Regions from separate parts of the Streptomyces niveiscabiei genome, predicted to be linked through region 2. Evidence: riboswitches for the same ligand, from Rfam matches in the RefSeq annotation. Region 2 holds a riboswitch; the other holds the start of a gene.

Region 1 (10,140 bases), on a different contig from region 2:
GGCCGCTCACCCACGACCTGTTCAAGGACGTGCTGGAGGCCGTCGGCCAGGAGCTGACCGAAGTGCGCATCACCGACCTCAGGGAAGGCGTCTTCTACGCCGAGCTGGTCTTCGCCAGCGGTGTCGAGGTCAGCGCTCGCCCGTCCGACGCCATAGCGCTCGCCCTGCGCACCGGCACGCCGATCTACGGCAGCGACACGGTGCTCGACGACGCGGGCATCGCCATCCCGGACGAGCAGGAGGACGAGGTGGAGAAGTTCCGCGAGTTCCTCGACCAGATCTCGCCCGAGGACTTCGGCACCAGCAACCAGTGACGCGCGCGCCGGACACCCGTCGGTGACGATGGCGTCTCGGTTCGGCAATTGCCAGCGGCCAGTGAGAGCGTCCTACGGCATCGTCTCAGCGCATTCGGCTAGCCTTTCCCCGCGGTGGGGCACGGGAAACCACTCCCAGGGTGATTATCACTCGGCGTGCCGAGTGTGGCGATCGTTGACGCACCCCAGGTGACTGCCTACCGTCGAGAAGGCAGGTCAAGGACGGAGGTCGGCGTGAGAAGCAGCGGCGACGGTACGGCTGGGGGTGCCCCCGGACGAGGGTTCGGGGGAAATGGCCCGTACCGGCTTCACGGCAGCGCGGCCGATCACGCTCCTCAGCGCCCGGCGGCCGTGCCGAGCAGCAGCAAGGGGGCGGCGGCGATGGCGTCCGAGGAGATCGGCTACCGAGGTCCGACGGCGTGTGCCGCCGCCGGCATCACCTACCGGCAACTGGACTACTGGGCGCGCACCGGGCTCGTCGAGCCCAGCGTGCGGCCCGCCCACGGGTCGGGCACCCAGCGCCTCTACAGCTTCCGGGACGTCGTCGTCCTGAAGATCGTGAAGCGCTTCCTCGACACCGGCGTGTCCCTCCAGAACATCCGCGGCGCGGTGCTGCATCTGAAGGAACAGGGCTTCCGCGACCTGGAGCGCATGACCCTCATGAGCGACGGCGCGACGGTGTACGAGTGCACCTCGCCGGACGAGGTCCACGCGCTGCTCCAGGGCGGCCAGGGCGTCTTCGGGATCGCCGTCGGCGTGGTCTGGCGGGACGTGGAGGGCGCGCTGTCGCAGCTGCACGGCGAGCGCGTCGACACCGGCGAGACCCTGGTCGGGCACAACCCGGCGGACGAGCTGGCGCGGCGGCGGCACAAGGCGGTCTGAGGGCGCTCTCGGGCGCGTGTTCGGGCCCGTTGTCAGTGGCGTGGTGCAGCATCGGAGATGTGAGAAACGCGCCGACCGTCCTGCACCTCGACATGGACGCCTTCTACGCCTCGGTGGAGCAGGCGGCCAAGCCGAGTCTGCGCGGGAAGGCGGTCGTCGTCGGCGGGCTCGGGCCGCGCGGGGTGGTGGCGACCGCGTCGTACGAGGCCCGGGTGTTCGGGGTGCACTCGGCGATGCCCATGGCGCAGGCGCGCAGGCTCGCGCCCAACGCGGCGTACCTCGTGCCGCGGTTCGGGGTCTACCGGGCGATCAGCGAGCAGGTGATGGGGCTGCTGCGGGCGCTGTCGCCGCTGGTGGAGCCGCTCAGCCTGGACGAGGCGTTCGTGGACCTGGAGGCCGAGGGGGCGGCCTGGGACAGCGCGTCGGCGCGGGAGGCGGGCAGCAGGCTGCGGGCGGACATACGGGCCGTCACGGGGCTCACGGGGTCGGTGGGGCTCGCCGCGTCCAAGATGGTCGCGAAGATCGCCTCCGAGCGGGCCAAGCCGGACGGCCTGGTGCTCATCGAGCCGGGCACGGAACGCGCGCTGCTCGGGCCGATGCCGGTGCGGACGCTGCCCGGGGTCGGCCCGGCCACCGGCGACCATCTGCGCCGGGCCGGGATCACCACGGTCGACGAGATCGCGGAGGCCGGCGAGGACGAACTCGTCCGGCTGCTCGGCAAGGCGCACGGCCAGGGGCTGTACGCGATGGCGCTCGCGCGCGACGACCGGGCGGTGGTCGCCGAGCGGGAGACCAAGTCGGTGTCCGTGGAGGACACGTACGACGTGGACATCCACGACCGGCTGCGGGTCGGGTTCGAGGTGCGGCGGCTCGCGGACCGGTGCGTGCGGCGGCTGCGGGAGGCCCGGCTGTCGGGGCGGACCATCGTCCTGAAGGTGCGGCGGTACGACTTCTCGACGCTGACCCGCTCCGAGACCCTGCGCGGGCCCACCGACGATCCGGCGGTCGTGCGTGAGGCCGCGGCGCGGCTGCTGGAGTCCGTGGACACCACCGGCGGGGTGCGGCTGCTCGGGGTCGGGGTGTCGGGGCTCGCCGACTTCACGCAGGAGGACCTGTTCGCGCAGGCCGCGGAGGAGGTGCGGGATGAGGAGGAGGTGCCGGAGACACCGGGGGAGGCGGTGGCCGAGGCGGTGCCTGTCGAGCATCGGTGGCGGCCGGGGCAGGATGTGCGGCACGCCGGGTACGGGCAGGGGTGGGTGCAGGGGAGCGGGGTGGGGCGGGTGACCGTGCGGTTCGAGACGCCGGGGGACGTGGTGCCGGGGCGGGTGCGGACGTTCCGGGTCGACGATCCCGAGTTGGAGCAGGCGGAGGCGTTGCCGCTGGTGGCGGGGGGTGCTTGTGCGCAGGGGGCTTAGGGGGCGCGCGGTTTTGGGCCCTAGGCGGGCGGGTCGTCGCCGGCGATCGTGCCGAAGTCGCGGTCCTCGGGTGGGGTGGGGGCGACCGTGTCCATGCCGTAGTGGTGGTAGAGCTGGAGTTCCTGGGCGGGGGAGAGGTGGCGGCCCACGCCGAAGTCGGGGGCGTCCTTGATCAGGGCCCGGTCGTAGGGGACGCGCAGGGTGCCCTCGACGAGTTCGCTGGTCTCCAGGGGGACGAAGGCGTCGCGGGTGAACAGGCCCGTCCTTATCGCGGCCCACTCCGGGACGCCGGTCGCGTCGTCGAGGTAGACCTCGTCGATCGTGCCGATCTTCGCGCCGTGCCGGTCGTACGCCTTGCGGCCGATCAGGTTGCGCGGATCGATGTCGGTCTGCACGGGCCCTCCACTGGTCGCGGGGCGGCCGAAGCCTTCGTAAGGACTACGAAAGAGCACTTCGGGCCCGGTGGCCACTCGAAGGCTGGGGCGTTGACCTCGCTGGTAAGGTGAAAGTGGCTGTCGACCCTGTGCGGGAGAGTCCTCCGGAACCCTCGGAGGCGCCGAAGGAGCAACTCCTCCCCGGAATCTCTCAGGCTCACGTACCGCATGGGCGAGGTCACTCTGGAAAGCAGGGCGGGTGTCGACGGCGTCCGCTCTCACCGACGGTGAAAGCCGGGCGCTCGCGGGCGGCCGGTGAAGCTCTCAGGTCGAGATGACAGAGGGGGAGGCCGTTCGGGCACCCCGCAGCCGTGGTGCCACCGAAGGTCGTCTCGGCCAGGAGGCCCCCTCATGACCCCTCCCCGTATCCCGCTCAGCGTCCTGGAACAGGGCATTCCCTTCGAACAGCGCCATATCGGGCCCGACCGCGAGGCCCAGGCCAAGATGCTCGCGCAGGTCGGGTACGGCTCGCTGGACGAGCTGACCGCCGCCGCCGTACCGGACGCGATCAAGAACGTCGCCGCGCTGGACCTGCCGGGTGCGCGGACCGAGGCCCAGGTGCTCGCCGAACTGCGGGAACTGGCCGGGCGCAACCAGGTGCTCGGGTCGATGATCGGGCTCGGGTACTACGGGACGTTCACGCCGCCCGTCATCCTGCGGAACGTGATGGAGAACCCCGCCTGGTACACCGCGTACACGCCGTACCAGCCGGAGATCTCTCAAGGGCGCCTCGAAGCGCTGCTGAACTTCCAGACGATGGTCGCGGACCTGACCGGGCTGCCGACGTCCGGGGCCTCGCTGCTGGACGAGGGGACGGCCGCCGCCGAGGCGATGGCGCTGTCGCTGCGGATGGGGAAGAACAAGAAGGGGCTCTTCCTCGTCGACGCGGACGCCTTCCCGCAGACCGTCGCCGTCCTGCGGACGCGGGCCGAACCGGCCGGCGTCGAGGTCGTCGTCGCCGACCTCGGTGACGGGATCCCGGCCGAGGTCGCAGGCCGGGAGATCAACGGGGTGCTGATCCAGTACCCCGGCGCCTCCGGCGTCGTACGGGACATCAAGCCGCTCGTCGAGCAGGCGCACGAGGTGGGGGCGCTCGTCACCGTCGCCGCCGATCTGCTGGCGCTGACCCTGCTGACCTCGCCCGGGGAACTCGGGGCGGACATCGCCGTCGGGACCACACAGCGGTTCGGGGTGCCGATGGGGTTCGGGGGGCCGCACGCCGGATACATGGCCGTGCACGAGAAGTTCGCGCGGAGCCTGCCCGGGCGGCTCGTCGGGGTGTCCGTCGACGCGGACGGCAACCGGGCGTACCGGCTGGCGCTCCAGACGCGCGAGCAGCACATCCGGCGGGAGAAGGCGACCAGCAACATCTGCACGGCGCAGGTGCTGCTCGCCGTCATGGCCGGGATGTACGCCGTCTACCACGGGCCCGACGGGCTGCGGCAGATCGCCTGGAAGACGCACCGGTACGCCACCGTCCTCGCCGAGGGGCTGCGGGCCGGGGGTGTCGAGGTCGTCCACGGGGCCTTCTTCGACACGGTGTCGGCGCGGGTGCCCGGCGGTGCGGCCCGGGTCGTCGAGGCCGCTCGGGACGGCGGGGTGAATCTGCGGCTCGTCGACGCGGACCACGTGTCCGTCGCCTGTGACGAGACCACGACGCGGGAGCAACTCGCCGTCGTGTGGGGGGCGTTCGGGGTTTCCGGGGATGTCGACTCGCTGGACTCTTCGGCCCGGGAAGGGCTGGGCGACGAGGTGCTGCGGCGGGACGAGGTGCTGACGCATCCCGTGTTCCATCAGCACCGGTCCGAGACCGCCATGCTGCGGTACCTGCGGCGGCTTGCCGATCGGGACTACGCGCTCGACCGGGGGATGATCCCGCTCGGGTCCTGCACGATGAAGCTCAACGCGACGACCGAGATGGAGCCGGTCACCTGGCCCGAGTTCGGGCAGCTGCACCCCTTCGCGCCGGTCGAGCAGGCCGAGGGGTACCTCACGCTCATCCGGGAGCTGGAGGAGCGGCTCGCCGAGGTCACCGGGTACGACAAGGTGTCCCTCCAGCCCAACGCCGGGTCGCAGGGGGAGTTGGCGGGGCTGCTCGCCGTACGCGCCTATCACCGGGCCAACGGGGATCTTCAGCGGACCGTGTGTCTCATTCCGTCGTCCGCCCATGGGACCAATGCGGCTAGTGCCGTGATGGCCGGGATGAAGGTCGTCGTCGTCAAGACCTCCGAGGACGGGGAGGTCGACGTCGAGGATCTGCGGGGGAAGATCGGGCAGTACCGGGATGAGCTCGCGGTGCTGATGATCACGTACCCGTCCACGCACGGGGTGTTCGAGGAGCATGTCGGGGAGATCTGCGGGCTTGTCCATGAGGCCGGTGGGCAGGTCTATGTCGACGGGGCCAATCTGAATGCGCTGGTCGGGCTTGCCAAGCCCGGGCATTTCGGTGGGGACGTCTCCCATCTGAATCTGCACAAGACGTTCTGTATTCCTCATGGTGGGGGTGGGCCTGGGGTGGGGCCTGTGGCTGTGCGGGCTCATCTCGCGCCTTATCTGCCGAATCATCCTTTGCAGAGTGAGGCCGGGCCCGCTACCGGGGTCGGGCCTGTTTCCGCTGCGCCCTGGGGGTCTGCCGGGATTCTTCCCATTTCCTGGGCCTATGTGCGGCTCATGGGTGGGGAAGGGCTGAAGCGGGCCACCCAAGTCGCCGTGTTGTCCGCGAATTACATCGCCAAGCGGCTTGAGCCTCACTATCCCGTGCTCTACACCGGGCCCGGGGGGCTGGTCGCGCACGAGTGCATCATCGATCTGCGGCCCCTGACCAAGGCGACCGGGGTGAGCGTCGACGATGTCGCCAAGCGGCTCATCGACTACGGGTTCCATGCGCCGACCATGTCGTTCCCCGTTGCGGGGACGCTGATGATCGAGCCCACGGAGTCGGAGGATCTGGCCGAGCTGGATCGGTTCTGTGCGGCGATGATCGCTATTCGGGGGGAGATCGAGAAGGTGGGGGCCGGGGAGTGGGCGGCGGATGACAATCCGCTGCGGAATGCTCCGCATACCGCTGCCGCGTTGAGCGGGGAGTGGGCTCACTCCTATACGCGGGAAGAGGCCGTGTTCCCCGGTGGGGGGTCCGTTTCCGAGAAGTACTGGCCTCCTGTTCGGCGGATCGATCAGGCTTATGGGGATCGGAACCTCGTGTGTTCCTGCCCTCCGCTCGAGTCTTATCAGTAGGGGTTCCGCTACGCCGGGTACGCGTGTGTCTGGGCCGCCTTCAAGGAGGCCCAGATGTCCGTGCCCGGGTGGAGGCCCAGGTCTGCCGCCGCCGCTGTGGTGAGGTCCGCCGTCAAGGGGAGGTCGCCTTTCAGGTCGGCGCGGATCTGGTCGCCGTGGGATTCCAGGCCCGCGACCTGGCAGTGCCAGAGGTTGCGGGCGCTGGTGTTTTCGGGGCGGGTTCGGTGGAGGGTCACCGCGGACGGGGGGAACGCGACGAATGCGGGGCCCTTCAGGTGTTCCGACGTGGTGATTTGTTGGCCTGTGGGGAGGGTTACCGTCGTGCCTTCCGCCTTGCCCTTGTAGAGGTTCAGGCCCACCAGCTGCGCTATGTAGTCCGTGCGGGGGTGGCGGGCTATGTCTGCGGGGGTGCCCTCCTGGACTATCGATCCCTGTTCTATGACCACCAGGCGGTCTGCCAGGACCATCGCGTCCAGGGGGTCGTGGGTGACGATGACCGCTACCGCTTCGAAGTCTGCTAGGTGGTGGCGGAGTTGGGCTCTCACGTCCAGGCGGGTTCTTGCGTCCAGGGCTGCCAGGGGTTCGTCCAGGAGCAGTAGGCGGGGGTTTGTCGCCAGGGCTCTTGCGAGTGCTACGCGTTGGGCCTGGCCGCCTGAGAGGTTTCGGGGTTTTGTGGTGGCGTGGTTTTCCAGGCCCATACGGGTCAGCCACTCTTTTGCTCGGGTCCGGGATTCGGATTTTGTGGCGCCCTGGCATCTGGGGCCGAAGGCTATGTTGTCCAGGGCTGTGAGGTGGGGGAAGAGGAGGTAGTCCTGGAAGACGACTCCTACCGGGCGGGATTCGGGGGGTGTGTTCTCCAGGGGGTGGCCGTCCAGGTGGAGGTGGCCTGAGGTCAGGGGGAGCAGGCCCGCCAGTGCTCTGAGGGCGGTGGTTTTACCGGCGCCGTTGGGGCCCAGGAGGGCTAGGACTTCGCCGGGGGTGGCTTTGAGCGTGATGTTCAGGTGGAAGGTCGGGGGGTGGGTTACTACGAGGTGGGTGTGCAGGCCGGGGTGGGTGGTCATGGGGGTCCTGGGGTTGGTTTTCCCGCCCGCCCACCCGTGCGGGTTTGGTTGTCGGGTGCGGGTGGTTCTTGTGGGGGGAGCTGTTGAGTGGCGGCTGCGGGGAGGGTGGGTTCGGGTGGGGTGGGGGTGGGTTTTTGTTGAGGGTCGGGTGCGGGTTTGTTGTGGCTGGTCGCGCAGTTCCCCGCGCCCCTGGGGTGGGAGTGGGGGCTGTGGGTTGGGATGTGAGGTGGGTGGGGCTGGCGTGCTCGTGAGGTGGTAGCCGTTTGTTGGTGGGGTTCCGCGCCTTTTGAGGGGGTGGGACTTTGTGGCGGGAGCCGCATGTTCAGGGTTTTTTGCGTTCAGGTTGTTGTCAGCCAGTTTTCTCTCAGGGCCGCCAGGACCGCTATGGAGACGGTCAGGAGGACCAGGCTCAGGGCCATTGCTGATTCCGGGTTGCTTTGCAGGGCCAAGTAGACCGCCAGGGGCATTGTCTGGGTTTTTCCTGGGAAATTGCCTGCGAAGGTGATCGTGGCGCCGAATTCGCCCAGTGCTCTTGCCCAGGCCAGGACCGCTCCTGCGGCTATGCCGGGGGCGATGAGGGGGAGGGTTATTCTGCGGAATGCTGTGAAGCGGGTTGCTCCCAGGGTGGCCGCTGCTTCTTCGTAGCGGGGGTCCGCTGCTCTTAGGGTGCCTTCTACGCTGATCACAAGGAACGGCATGGCTACGAATGCCTCGGCTATCACCACGCCTGTTGTCGTGAAGGGGAGGGTGATGCCGAACCAGCGGTCCAGCCATTGGCCCGCTATGCCGTTTCGGCCCAGGGCCATGAGGAGGGCCACGCCTCCTACCACCGGGGGGAGGACCAGGGGGAGGGTTACCAGGGCTCGCAGGAGCGCTCTGCCTCTGAAGTCCGTTCTTGCCAGGAGCCAGGCCAGGGGGACGCCTATGACCAGGCTTACCGCTGTGGCCGCCGTGGCGCAGAAGAGGGAGAGGCGGAGGGCCTCCCAGACCTCGGGGGTGGTGAGGAGGGAAGGGAGGCTGTTCCAGGGGGCGCGGATCAGGAGGGCCAGGAGGGGGAGCAGGAGGAAGGCGACTCCGAGGAGGGCCGGGAGCAGGAGGGGGAGGGGGACGGGCCTGCGGAGTCTTGCGGGGCGGGGCTTCGGCGCCGGCACTGTGCGTTCTCCCTCGGGGCGTTCGGGCGGGTCACGGCTGGAGGAAACCCGCCTCCGTCAGTATCTTCCGGCCCTCCGGGGACTGCACGAGGGCGATGAACTCCTTGGCCGCCGCCGCGTTGGGGGCGTCCTTGAGGAGGGTGATCGGGTAGTCGTTCACGGCCTGGGAGGACTCGGGGAAGTCGATGCCCTGGACCTTGGTGCCGGCGGCGTGGACGTCGGTCTTGTAGACGAGGGCCGCGTCCGCCTCCTTGAGCTCGACCTTCGTGAGCGCGGACTTGACGTCCTGCTCGTACGACACGGGCGTGACCTCGACCCCCGTCGCGGTGAGGATCTTGTCGGCCGCTGCGCCGCAGGGCACCGTCCTGTCGCACAGGACGACCTTGAGGCCGGGCCTGGTGAGGTCCTTGAGGCCGGTGACCTTGTCGGGGTTGCCCGGCAGGGTGGCGATCTCCAGCTGGTTGCGGACGAAGGTGACCGGCGTCGTGGCGTTGTCCTTCTTGCCGGTGACGATGGCCATGGTCTTGGCGCTGGCCGCGGCGAACACGTCGGCGGGGGCGCCGCCGGTGATGCTCGCGGCGAGGCTGTCGCTGCCGGCGAAGCTGAAGGTGACCTTCGTACCGGGGTGGGCCTTCTCGAACTGTTCGCCGAGCGCGGTGAACGTCTCCTTGAGGGAGGCGGCGGCGAAGACGGTGACCGTGCCGGAGACCTTGCCGGAGGCGGACGGGGGCGTGCCGGGGGCCGGCGTGGAGTCCGAGGAGCACGCGCTCAGCGTCAGCAGCGCGGCGACCCCCGCGCCGGTCACCTGGAGCAGCCGGCGGGGGCGGGGCGCGGGACGGGTCATCACGGGTACTCCTCGGAGACGGATCGGCTGACGGCCGGGATGATGATACTGCCGCATCTGCGAGGTGTAAGTCTCTCTTCGTGCCGCATGAGCTGGGCGGGTGCGTGATTCGGATGGTATCTGCGGTGGGTTACGTCCGGTCGATGTGGACGTTCGTCGACTTCACCCGGGCCGTCGCCTCCATGCCCACTTCGAGGCCCAGTTCCTCCACCGCTTCCCGGGTGAGCAGCGAGACCAGTCGGTGCGGGCCCGCCTGGATCTCGACCTGGGCGGCGACGTCGCCGAGCTTCACGGCCGTGACGATGCCGGGGAAGGCGTTGCGGACGGACGTGTGCGAGGGGGTCTCGTCGCCGTCGGAGCGGGCCAGCTCGACGGAGAACGCGGCCAGGTCGGTGCCGTCGACGAGGCGCCGGCCCGCGTCGTTGCGGTGGGTGGTGAAGCGGCCCGCGTCCGCCCAGCGGCGTGCGGTGTCGGGGCTGACGCCCAGGAGGCGGGCGGCCTGGCCGATGGTGTAGGAGTGCATGCGGTCACGATAGGTCGCCGTACGACGCTCCTGAGCTGGTACGGCGACCCCGGCCCAGGCTGAGCCGCGTACGGATCTCAGCCCGTGTGGACCCTCGGCCTGCGGGCGCGGTCCGGTTCTGCCTCGCGGAGGACCTCGCGGGTCACCGGGGCCACCTCGCCCTGGCCGAAGAGGAAGAAGCGCAGGAAGTTGGTGAAGGGGCCGCCCTCGGTCCACTCGAAGTAGATGTGCGGGGTGCAGCCGGTGGAGTCGCGGATGTGCAGGAGGAGGGCCGCGAGGGCG
Region 2 (10,140 bases):
GCGCCCTGATCGCGGGGGTGCGGTGGGCGTTCTGGCCGAGGAGGGCGTAGAAGTGCGGGATCTCCACCGCCGGGTCCGACAGGCGCAGCGGGCCGGGGGGCTGGCGGTCCAGGCCCGTCGCGATGCGGCGCAGGTCGGCCCAGGGGACGCCCACGCCGCCGCCCGGGGCGTGCGGGTTCAGCCACAGGCCGTGGCGGTCCGGGTACAGGGTGCGGGCCGCGTCGAGGCCGTCCACCACCTCGTACGAACGGTTCCAGCCGCTCGCGGACAGCTCCTGGGCGGACGTCACGCAGGGCGCGTACGCGTGGCCGTCCACCTCCATCGAGCCGTACTGGGCGTCCGGGGAGCCGGACTGGCCGTGCCACAGCAGCATCCAGACCTGGCCGGTGGTGGGGGTCGAGAGCGCGCGCAGGAGTGCCTCGTAGGCGTCGTAGCGGCCAGGCGTGACCTGGCGCAGCATGTGCTCGACCTGGCCGGCCGCAGCGGTGCCGCTCACGCTCACGTCTTTACCGACCCTTCGTAAAAGTTGCCCCGTGGATGCCCGTTGCCCTGCGTCGGGGTCAAGCTTAAGCGCCTACGGGGGGTTCGCCGGTTGGGTGTACGACAGGTGAGGGGCGGGTTTCTAGGTGGTGCGGGAGTAGAAGGGCCGGACGTTCAGCTTCAGCCACTCCCCCACCGGGTCCTGCGCCACGTCCAGGAGGATCAGGTTCACGCCCCACCGCACCGGGACCCGGCCCAGCGCCCTGCCCAGCGCGTCCAGCGGCCGTTCGCCGGACTCGCCGTCCCAGTGGGTGAGTTCGACCCCGACGAACATGACCGGTTCCGCGGTCTCGATCGCCGCCAGGCAGCGGCGGGCCGTCAGGACGACGCCCGTCGCCTCGAACTCCTTGGACGCCTCCGCGAGGAAGTCCACCGGGTCGTCCTGCCAGTCCGGCTCGAAGAGGCGGACCCGGGCGCCGGAGGCGGTGCCGTCGAGGGGGGTGCGGCCCGCCCGGCAGAGGTCGGCGACCGCCTGCGGCGGGAGCGGGACGCCTACGACGCCGTCGGGGTTCAGGGCGATGCCGACCTGCGGGGGGAGGCCCTTGGCGAACTCGGCCGCCGGGGCGATCGTGTACGACATGTGCGCGCCGGTGACCTGGCGGAACTGTTCCTCGGAGGTGAAGACGGGGACGTACACCTGGCCGGCGATGTCGATCGTGGGCAGGTCGAGGGGGCCGGTGCGGGGGCCGCCGCCGTTGGGCAGCGGGATCCAGACGAAGCTGCGCGCGAGGACCTCGATGATCCGGCCGCCCGCGGACGGCACCCCCAGGGAGGCGGAGAGCACCTCCTCCAGTTCGTTCCCCGGCCAGCCGCCGTGGGAGTGGGGGTGTGCGGGGACCGGGAAGTCGGTCGGGAAGTCCATCGCTGTCTACCGCCTGCTGGGAACCGCTGTCGAGGAGGAAAAGCTTAAAGGCGTACCGGGGCGGGCCGGTTCAGCCCCGGGTGAACGCGATCCTCCGCAGCGCGTCCGCCGCCTCCCGGTCCAGCAGGATGGCCGCGCCGCAGCCGTCGGGCAGGCCGCCCCGCTCCACCGAGCCGATCAGGCGGGACGCCGCGTGGCGGTGGCGCAGGAACGCGTACCGGGAGACGCCCCGGCCCCGTTCGCGCTGGCCCTCAAGGGCCGTGTCCGGGGTGACGTCCAGCAGGAGGAGGTGGAGGGTGCCGCCGCGGCGGCGGGCGTCGCGGGCGAGCCAGCCCCGCACCCAGGACTGGGTGCCGCAGTCGTGGACCACGACGCCCTCGCCGGAGCGCAGGGCGCGCCACAGGCCCGCGTAGTGGGCGAGGCGGACGAGGGGGCGGTAGGCGGCGTACGGCAGCCAGGAGGGCGTACGGGCGTCCCAGCGGTCCCGGGTGTCCTGGGAGTCGACGCGGGTGCCGTGGACCGCGCGGCGCATCAGCGTGGACTTGCCGCTGCCGGGCAGGCCCGTGACGACGACGAGGTCGCGGGGGCCGAAGAGGAGGGCGTGCGGGCTGTGTCCGGCGCGGTCGCGCAGGTCGCGGACGACCGGCGCGGGGTGCCCGGCGCGGCTCTCCCGCGCGGGGGCCGCCGGCTGGGCGGGCAGCGCCGTCGCGTACGCCGTGGTCCTGTTCACCGTTGATCGTCCTCCCCTTGGAGCAGTCCCGTCAGATACGGGTCTCCCCATAGACAGTAAAGAGAAGGTAATGGAATCTGTCTCGCGATTTGGTGCGCCTCCTGCCACAGCCCGGTTACAGATCTGGCCCTGCCGCACGACCGGGGTGGCGTGCGATGATGGCCGCGCCAACTGCATACCGGCCGTTCGAATCCGCGCGGGAGAGTCCCCGGCTCGCTGTCCCGCTGGGGCGCCGAAGGAGCAAGTCCCTCCCTTGAATCTCTCAGGCACCGTTACCGCGTGGGCGAGGCACATCTGAAAAGCGGGCCGCCCCGGCGGTCCCACCCAAGGTGCAAGCCGTGTTCCCCGCGAGGGTCACGGCGAACCTCTCAGGTTCCGATGACAGATGGGGAGGATCTTCTCGTTCCTGGACGGGAAGCCCTTGCCCCACCCCGTCGCACCTGGGAGACGAACGCCCGATGACCAGCAGTTCCGCCGTACCGCGCCGTACCGCGCTCGATGCCCTGCACCGCTCGCTCGGCGCGACCATGACCGACTTCGCGGGCTGGGACATGCCGCTGCGCTACGGCTCGGAGCGCGAGGAGCACACCGCCGTCCGCACGCGCGCGGGGCTCTTCGACCTCTCGCACATGGGCGAGATCACCGTCACCGGGCCGCAGGCCGCGGCCCTGCTGAACTACGCGCTGGTCGGCGACCTCGCGGCGGTCGGGGTGGGCCGGGCCCGCTACACGATGATCTGCCGGGCCGACGGCGGCATCCTGGACGACCTGATCGTCTACCGGCTCGCCGAGACCGAGTTCATGGTCGTCGCGAACGCCTCGAACGCGCAGGTCGTGCTGGACGCGCTGACCGAGCGGGCCGCCGGGTTCGACGCTCTCGTGCGCGACGACCGGGACGCGTACGCGCTGATCGCCGTGCAGGGGCCCAAGGCCGCGGGGATCGTCGGGGCGCTGACGGACGCCGATCTCGTAGGTCTGAAGTATTACGCCGGGCTGCCCGGGACGGTCGCCGGGGTGCCGGCGCTGATCGCGCGCACCGGGTACACCGGGGAGGACGGGTTCGAGCTGTTCGTGGCGCCGTCGGACGCGGTGGCGCTGTGGGAGGCGCTGGCCGCCTCCGCTGATGTCGTGCCCTGCGGTCTGTCCTGCCGGGACACGCTGCGCCTCGAAGCGGGCATGCCGCTGTACGGGCACGAGCTGTCGACGGCCCTGACGCCCTTCGATGCCGGGCTCGGGCGCGTGGTGAAGTTCGGCAAGGACGGTGACTTCGTGGGGCGCGAGGCCCTCGCCGAGGCCGCCGCGCTCGCCGAGCGCAAGCCGCCCCGGGTCCTGGTCGGGCTGATCGCCGAGGGCCGGCGCGTACCGCGTGCCGGGTACGACGTCGTCGCGGGCGGCGCCGTCATCGGCGAGGTGACCTCCGGCGCCCCCTCCCCGACGCTGGGCAGGCCGATCGCGATGGCGTACGTCGACGCGGCGCACGCGGCGCCGGGGACGGCCGGGGTCGGCGTCGACATCCGGGGGAGCCACGAGGCGTACGAGGTCGTGGCTCTGCCGTTCTACCAGCGCGCGAAGTAACCCTCCCGCAGTCCCCTATTCATCAGCACTCCCCCGCGTACAGGAGAATTCAGGCCATGAGCAACCCCCAGAACCTGCGCTACAGCAAGGAACACGAGTGGATCTCGCCCGCCGAGGACGGCGTCGCGACGGTCGGGATCACCGAGCACGCGGCGAACGCCCTCGGTGACGTCGTCTTCGTCGAGCTCCCGGCGGTCGGCACCGCCGTGACCGCGGGCGAGTCCTGCGGCGAGCTGGAGTCGACGAAGTCGGTGAGCGAGCTGTACGCGCCGGTCGACGGCGAGATCACCGAGGTCAACGAGAGCGTCACGGAGGACCCGTCGCTGGTCAACTCCGAGCCGTTCACGGGCGGTTGGCTCTTCAAGGTGCGCGTCGCCGACGAGCCGGACGACCTGCTGTCCGCCGACGAGTACACCGCCTACACCGCCGGCTGAGGAGTCGTACGCATGTCTGTCCTGAACACGTCCCTGCACGAGTTGGACCCGGAGATCGCCGCCGCCGTCGACGCCGAGCTCGGGCGGCAGCAGTCGACGCTGGAGATGATCGCCTCGGAGAACTTCGCTCCGCTGGCCGTCATGGAGGCGCAGGGGTCCGTCCTGACCAACAAGTACGCCGAGGGGTACCCGGGGCGGCGCTACTACGGCGGGTGCGAGCACGTCGACGTCGCCGAGCAGATCGCCATCGACCGGGTGAAGGAGCTGTTCGGGGCGGAGTACGCGAACGTCCAGCCGCACTCCGGCGCCTCCGCCAACCAGGCCGCTCTCTTCGCGCTGGCCCAGCCCGGGGACACGATCCTCGGGCTCGACCTCGCGCACGGCGGGCACCTCACGCACGGGATGCGGCTCAACTTCTCCGGCAAGCAGTTCGATGTCGTCGCCTACCACGTGTCCCCCGAGACCGGGCTCGTCGACATGGAGGAGCTGGAGCGGCTCGCGCGCGAGCACCGGCCGAAGGTGATCATCGCCGGGTGGTCCGCCTACCCGCGTGAGCTGGACTTCGCGGAGTTCCGGCGGATCGCCGACGAGGTCGGGGCGTACCTGTGGGTCGACATGGCGCACTTCGCCGGGCTCGTCGCGGCGGGGCTGCACGCCAACCCGGTGCCGTACGCGGATGTGGTGACGTCCACGACGCACAAGACGCTGGGCGGGCCGCGCGGGGGGATCATCCTCGCGAAGTCGTCGTTCGCCAAGAAGCTCAACTCCTCGGTGTTCCCCGGGTTCCAGGGGGGTCCGCTGGAGCACGTCATCGCCGCGAAGGCCGTGTCGTTCAAGGTCGCCGCCTCCGAGGAGTTCAAGGAGCGGCAGCGGCGTACGGTGGAGGGGGCGCGGATCCTCGCCTCGCGGCTCACCGCCGAGGACGCCCGTCAGGCCGGGGTGAACGTCCTGTCCGGTGGGACCGACGTCCACCTGATCCTCGTCGACCTGCGGGAGTCCGCGCTCGACGGGCAGCAGGCCGAGGACCGGCTCCACGAGGTCGGCATCACCGTCAACCGCAACGCCGTCCCCAACGACCCGCGTCCGCCGATGGTGACGTCCGGGCTGCGCATCGGGACGCCCGCGCTCGCGACCCGTGGCTTCACGGCCGAGGACTTCACCGAGGTCGCGGACGTCATCGCGCAGGCGCTGAAGCCGGTGTACGACGCGGAGGCGCTGCGGATCCGGGTGAAGGCGCTGGCGGACCGGCGTCCGCTGTATCCGGCGCTGAGCAAGTAGGCCGGTCGGCCGGTCGGGCGGGGGTGGGTCTTCGGGGCCGCTTCCGTCCGGGCGGGGCGGGCCTCGGGGCCGGTCCCGCCGGGGCGGGTGGGTCTTCGGGCCTCCTCCGCCGGGGTGGGGGTGGGTCCTCGGGCCTCCTCCGCCTGGGTGGGGTGGGTCCTTGGGGCCGCCCCGCCCGTGTTCGTAGTCCCCGGCGTGGCATCCGGTGTCGTGTGTCCGCGTCCTTTCTGGTTGGAGTCCCCGTGGCCATCTCCGTGTTCGACCTGTTCTCGGTCGGTATCGGTCCTTCGAGTTCGCACACGGTCGGTCCGATGCGGGCGGCGCGGATGTTCGCGCGGCGGCTGCGGAGCGAGGGGGTGCTCGGGTCGGTCGCGTCCGTGCGGACGGAGCTGTACGGGTCGCTGGGGGCGACCGGGCACGGGCACGGCACGCCGAAGGCCGTACTCCTCGGCCTGGAGGGCAACTCGCCGCGCACGGTCGACGTCGAGGGCGCCGACGAGCGGGTCGAGGCCATCAAGTCCACCGGTTCGCTGCGGCTGCTGGGCGAGCGGGAGATCGCGTTCTCCTTCGACGACGATCTGATCCTGCACCGCCGCAAGGCGCTTCCGTACCACGCGAACGGGATGACCCTCTGGGCGTACGACGCCTCCGGCGCCGAGATCCTCACGCGGACCTACTACTCCGTGGGCGGCGGGTTCGTCGTCGACGAGGAGGCGGTCGGCGCGGACCGCATCAAGCTGGACGACACGGCGCTGAAGTATCCGTTCCGTACCGGCGACGAACTCCTGCGTCTGACGAAGGAGACGGGGCTCTCCATCTCCTCCCTGATGCTGGAGAACGAGCGGGCCTGGCGCACCGAGGACGAGATCCGCGCCGGGCTGCTGGAGATCTGGCGGGTCATGCAGGCGTGCGTATCGCGGGGCATGTCGCGGGAGGGCATCCTCCCCGGGGGCCTGCGCGTCCGCCGCCGCGCCGCCGTGACGGCCCGTCAACTCCGCGCCGAGGGCGATCCGTTGGCCCGCGCCATGGAGTGGATCACGCTGTACGCCATGGCCGTGAACGAGGAGAACGCGGCGGGCGGGCGGGTCGTCACCGCGCCCACGAACGGCGCCGCCGGGATCATCCCCGCCGTCCTGCACTACTACATCGACTTCGTGCCCGGCGCGGACGAGGACGGCGTCGTCCGCTTCCTCCTCGCCGCCGGGGCGATCGGGATGCTGTTCAAGGAGAACGCGTCCATCTCCGGGGCCGAGGTGGGGTGTCAGGGGGAGGTCGGGTCCGCGTGCTCCATGGCCGCGGGGGCGCTGGCCGAGGTCCTCGGCGGGTCTCCTGAGCAGGTCGAGAACGCCGCCGAGATCGGCATGGAGCACAATCTCGGGCTCACCTGCGATCCCGTGGGCGGGCTCGTGCAGATCCCGTGCATCGAGCGGAACGGGATGGCCGCGGTGAAGGCGGTGACCGCGGCGAAGATGGCGATGCGGGGGGACGGGTCGCACAAGGTGTCTCTGGACAAGGTCATCAAGACGATGAAGGAGACGGGGGCGGACATGAGCGTGAAGTACAAGGAGACGGCTCGGGGTGGGCTGGCGGTGAACATCATCGAGTGCTGAGGGGGCTTTGGGCGGCGGGCTGGGGGGCTCGTGCAGGGGTCCGGCGGGGGGTCTCGGGAGGGGCAGGCCGGGGGCTCGCGCAGGGGTCCGGCGGGGGGTGGTCTGGGGGGTGGTCTCGGGAGGGGCGGTTCTATCCCTGTGTGAGTGTGCTGATGGTGTGGTGGAGGAAGGCTGCCGCTGTCGCGCCGTCGCATGTGCGGTGGTCGAAGGTGAGGGAGAGGGGGAGGGTCGTGCGGACGGTGACTTCGCCGTTCACCGCCCAGGGGCGGTCCGTGAGGCGGCCGGCGCCGAGCATCGCCGTCTGGGGGTGGTTGAGGAGGGGGGTCGCGCCGTCGACGCCCAGGGGGCCGTAGTTGTTGAGGGTGAAGGTGCCGCCCGTGAGGTGGTCGGGGGGCAGGGTGTCCGTGCGGGCCAGGGCTGTCAGGCGGGTGAGTTCCGCGGCGAGGTCCTTCAGGGGGAGGGTGCCGGCGTTCCTCGCCACCGGGGCCGCGAGGCCGTTGGGGGTTTGGGCCGCGAACGCCAGGTTGATGTGCGGGAGTTGGATCAGTTCACCCCGGTCGGGGTCGATCCGTGAGTTGAACTCGGGGTATTTCTCCAGGGCCTTGACGGCTGCCTCGGCCAAGAGGGCGAGGAGGCCGACCCCTTCGGACTGCTTACGGGCCAGGATGCGGGTCGCGTCGGTGTCGGCCCAGATGGTGACGGCGGGGGTGTCGCGCTGGGCGCGGAGGAACTTGTCGGCGGTGGCGCGGTTGAGGGGGGTGCGGGAGGGGGTGTTCGGGGTGAGGCGGGGGGTTTCGGGGGCCGGGGTGAAGCTTGGGGTTTCCGACGTCAGGGCAGGGGTGTCCGGGGTGATCCCGGCGTTCTGCGCGGCGACCGCTGTGGTCTTCGGGGTGCGGCCCGTGCCGTAGCCCGTGAGGACCGCGCCCGAACCGGCGTCCGTGGTGGGCCTGTTGGCGGCGGGCGGGGGTGCGGGGGTGCTGTCGGGCCTCGGGGGCTGCTGCGTGGGCGGGGCCTCGGCGACCGACACGAGCGGTGCCCCCACCTCGACCGCCGCGCCGGCGGCGGAGTGCAGCGCGGTCACCACCCCGGCGTACGGACTGGGCAGTGACACGAGGGACTTGGCCGTCTCGACCTCGACGAGAGGCTGGTCGTGGGTGACCCGGTCCCCGACGCGGACCAGCCATTCGACGACCTCGGCCTCGGTGAGCCCCTCCCCCACGTCGGGCAGGCGGAAGGTGCGTTCGGGGCGGCGCACCGGCTCGGGGTGGACGCGCCGGAGCGCCGCCAACACCCGCGCGGCGTCGGGCAGATGGGCGTGTTCGAGCAGCGGCGGCGGATACGGCACGTCCAGCCCGGTGACCCGCAGCACGGGCGCCCGCAACGCGTCGAAGCACCTCTCCTGGACGCGGGCGACGATCTCCGCGCCCACCCCGGCGAACCCCTGCGCCTCGTGGACGACGACGCAACGCCCGGTCCGCCGTACGGAGTTGACGAGCCCGGCGTCATCGAGGGGAACGACCGTCCGCAGGTCGAGCACCTCGACGTCCAGCCCCTCCTCGGCGGCCTCCTCGGCGGCGGCGAGGGCGACGGCGACGGCGGGCCCGTACGCGACGAGCGTGACGTCGCTCCCGGCGCGGCGGACGGCGGCGGTGCCGAACGGCTCGGCGCGCAGCGGGAGTTCGACGTCCTCCTTGGTCCAGTAGTGCCGTTTGGGTTCGAGGAGGACGACGGGGTCGGGGTCGTCGATGGCCTCGCGCAGGAGGGAGTACGCGTCGCCGACGGTGGCCGGGGTGACGACCTTGAGCCCGGCGGTGTGGGCGTAGTACGCCTCGCTGGAGTCGCTGTGATGCTCGACCCCGCCGATGCCGCCCCCGTACGGGACGCGCAGGACGATCGGCAGGGAGAGCGCCCCGCGCGTCCGGTTGCGGAGTTTGGCGACGTGGGAGGCGATCTGCTCGAACGCCGGGTAGGCGAACGCGTCGAACTGCATCTCCACGACCGGCCGGAACCCGGCCATGGCGAGCCCGACGGCGAGCCCGACGATCCCGGACTCGGCAACGGGCGTGTCGAAGCAGCGGTGTTCACCGAAGTCGGCGGTGAGCCCGTCGGTGACGCGGAAGACGCCGCCGAGCCGCCCGACGTCCTCGCCGAACACAAGAACGCGTTCGTCGGCGCGCAGGGCGTCCCGCAGGGCGGTGTTGAGGGCCTTGGCCATGGTCGTGGCGGTCATCTCAGCAGCCCTCCAACACGGCGCGCTGTTCGACGAGTTGAGGGGTGGGCGTACCGAAGACGTGGTCGAGGAGGCCGCGCGGGTCGACCACCGGGTCCTCGGCGAGCCGTACGCGCACGTCGGCCGCGTACGCCTCCGCCTCGGCGGCGATCTCCACCACCTCGTCCGGCGTGAGGAGTTGACGCTCCATCAGCCACGACTCCAGCCGCTCGACAGGGTCCCGGTCCCGCCACGCCTCGGCCTCCTCGGCGGACCGGTAGCGGGAGGGGTCGTCGGCGCTGGTGTGCGCGGCCATGCGGTAGGTGTGCGCCTCGACCAGCCAGGGCCCGCCTCCGGCACGTGCGCTCTCAACGGCCTTGCGCAGTACGGCGATCAGGGCGACGGCGTCGTTCCCGTCGACCTGTTCGGAGCGGACGCCGTAGCCGACTCCCTTGTACGCGAGGGCCGGTGCGGCGCTCTGTGCGGCGAACGGCACCGAGATGGCGTACCCGTTGTTCTGCACGAGGAAGACCACCGGCGCCTTCAACACCCCTGCCAGGCCCAGCGCTTCGTGGAAGTCGCCCTCGCTGGTGGCGCCGTCGCCGAGGAGGGCGAGGGCGATGGTGTCGGTGCCCTTGAGGCGTTCGCCGTGGGCGAGGCCGGTGGCGTGGGCGGTGTGGGTGGCGAGCGGGGTGCACTGGGGGGCGGTGCGGTGCGCGACGGGGTCGTACCCGCAGTGGGCGTCGCCGCGCAGCAGGGTGAGCGCCTCGACGGGGTCGATGCCCCGGCCGACCAGGGCGACGCAGTCGCGGTAGGTGGGGAAGAGCCAGTCGGTGGGGCGCAGGGCGAGGGCGGCGCCGATCTGGCACGCCTCCTGGCCGAGGCTGGAGGGGTGGACCGCGA

Evidence for each region. Region 2 has a riboswitch for glycine ahead of gcvT (glycine cleavage system aminomethyltransferase GcvT). Riboswitches for the same ligand answer to the same signal wherever they lie in the genome.
Region 1: it holds a riboswitch for glycine, as region 2 does, so the genes downstream of both, gcvP (aminomethyl-transferring glycine dehydrogenase) here and gcvT (glycine cleavage system aminomethyltransferase GcvT) in region 2, are expected to answer to the same signal.

What each region holds. Positions count from the first base shown of each region.
Region 1 is NZ_JARAYJ010000002.1:7,573-17,712, forward strand. Features, by position in the region: gene PV682_RS02230 (bifunctional nuclease family protein) at 1-314, shown strand, start outside; gene PV682_RS02235 (MerR family transcriptional regulator) at 549-1,196, shown strand; gene PV682_RS02240 (DNA polymerase IV) at 1,256-2,611, shown strand; gene PV682_RS02245 (PRC-barrel domain-containing protein) at 2,632-3,006, opposite strand; glycine riboswitch at 3,128-3,222, shown strand; glycine riboswitch at 3,223-3,336, shown strand; gene gcvP (aminomethyl-transferring glycine dehydrogenase) at 3,397-6,279, shown strand; gene PV682_RS02255 (ABC transporter ATP-binding protein) at 6,288-7,340, opposite strand; gene modB (molybdate ABC transporter permease subunit) at 7,679-8,491, opposite strand; gene modA (molybdate ABC transporter substrate-binding protein) at 8,523-9,335, opposite strand; gene PV682_RS02270 (TOBE domain-containing protein) at 9,466-9,858, opposite strand; gene PV682_RS02275 (APC family permease) at 9,936-10,140, opposite strand, start outside.
Region 2 is NZ_JARAYJ010000010.1:170,551-180,690, forward strand. Features, by position in the region: gene PV682_RS16815 (enhanced serine sensitivity protein SseB C-terminal domain-containing protein) at 1-502, opposite strand, end outside; gene PV682_RS16820 (enhanced serine sensitivity protein SseB) at 623-1,402, opposite strand; gene PV682_RS16825 (AAA family ATPase) at 1,473-2,132, opposite strand; glycine riboswitch at 2,320-2,420, shown strand; glycine riboswitch at 2,421-2,527, shown strand; gene gcvT (glycine cleavage system aminomethyltransferase GcvT) at 2,591-3,706, shown strand; gene gcvH (glycine cleavage system protein GcvH) at 3,763-4,140, shown strand; gene glyA (serine hydroxymethyltransferase) at 4,153-5,418, shown strand; gene PV682_RS16845 (L-serine ammonia-lyase) at 5,661-7,028, shown strand; gene PV682_RS44340 (2-oxo acid dehydrogenase subunit E2) at 7,159-9,258, opposite strand; gene PV682_RS16860 (thiamine pyrophosphate-dependent enzyme) at 9,260-10,140, opposite strand, start outside.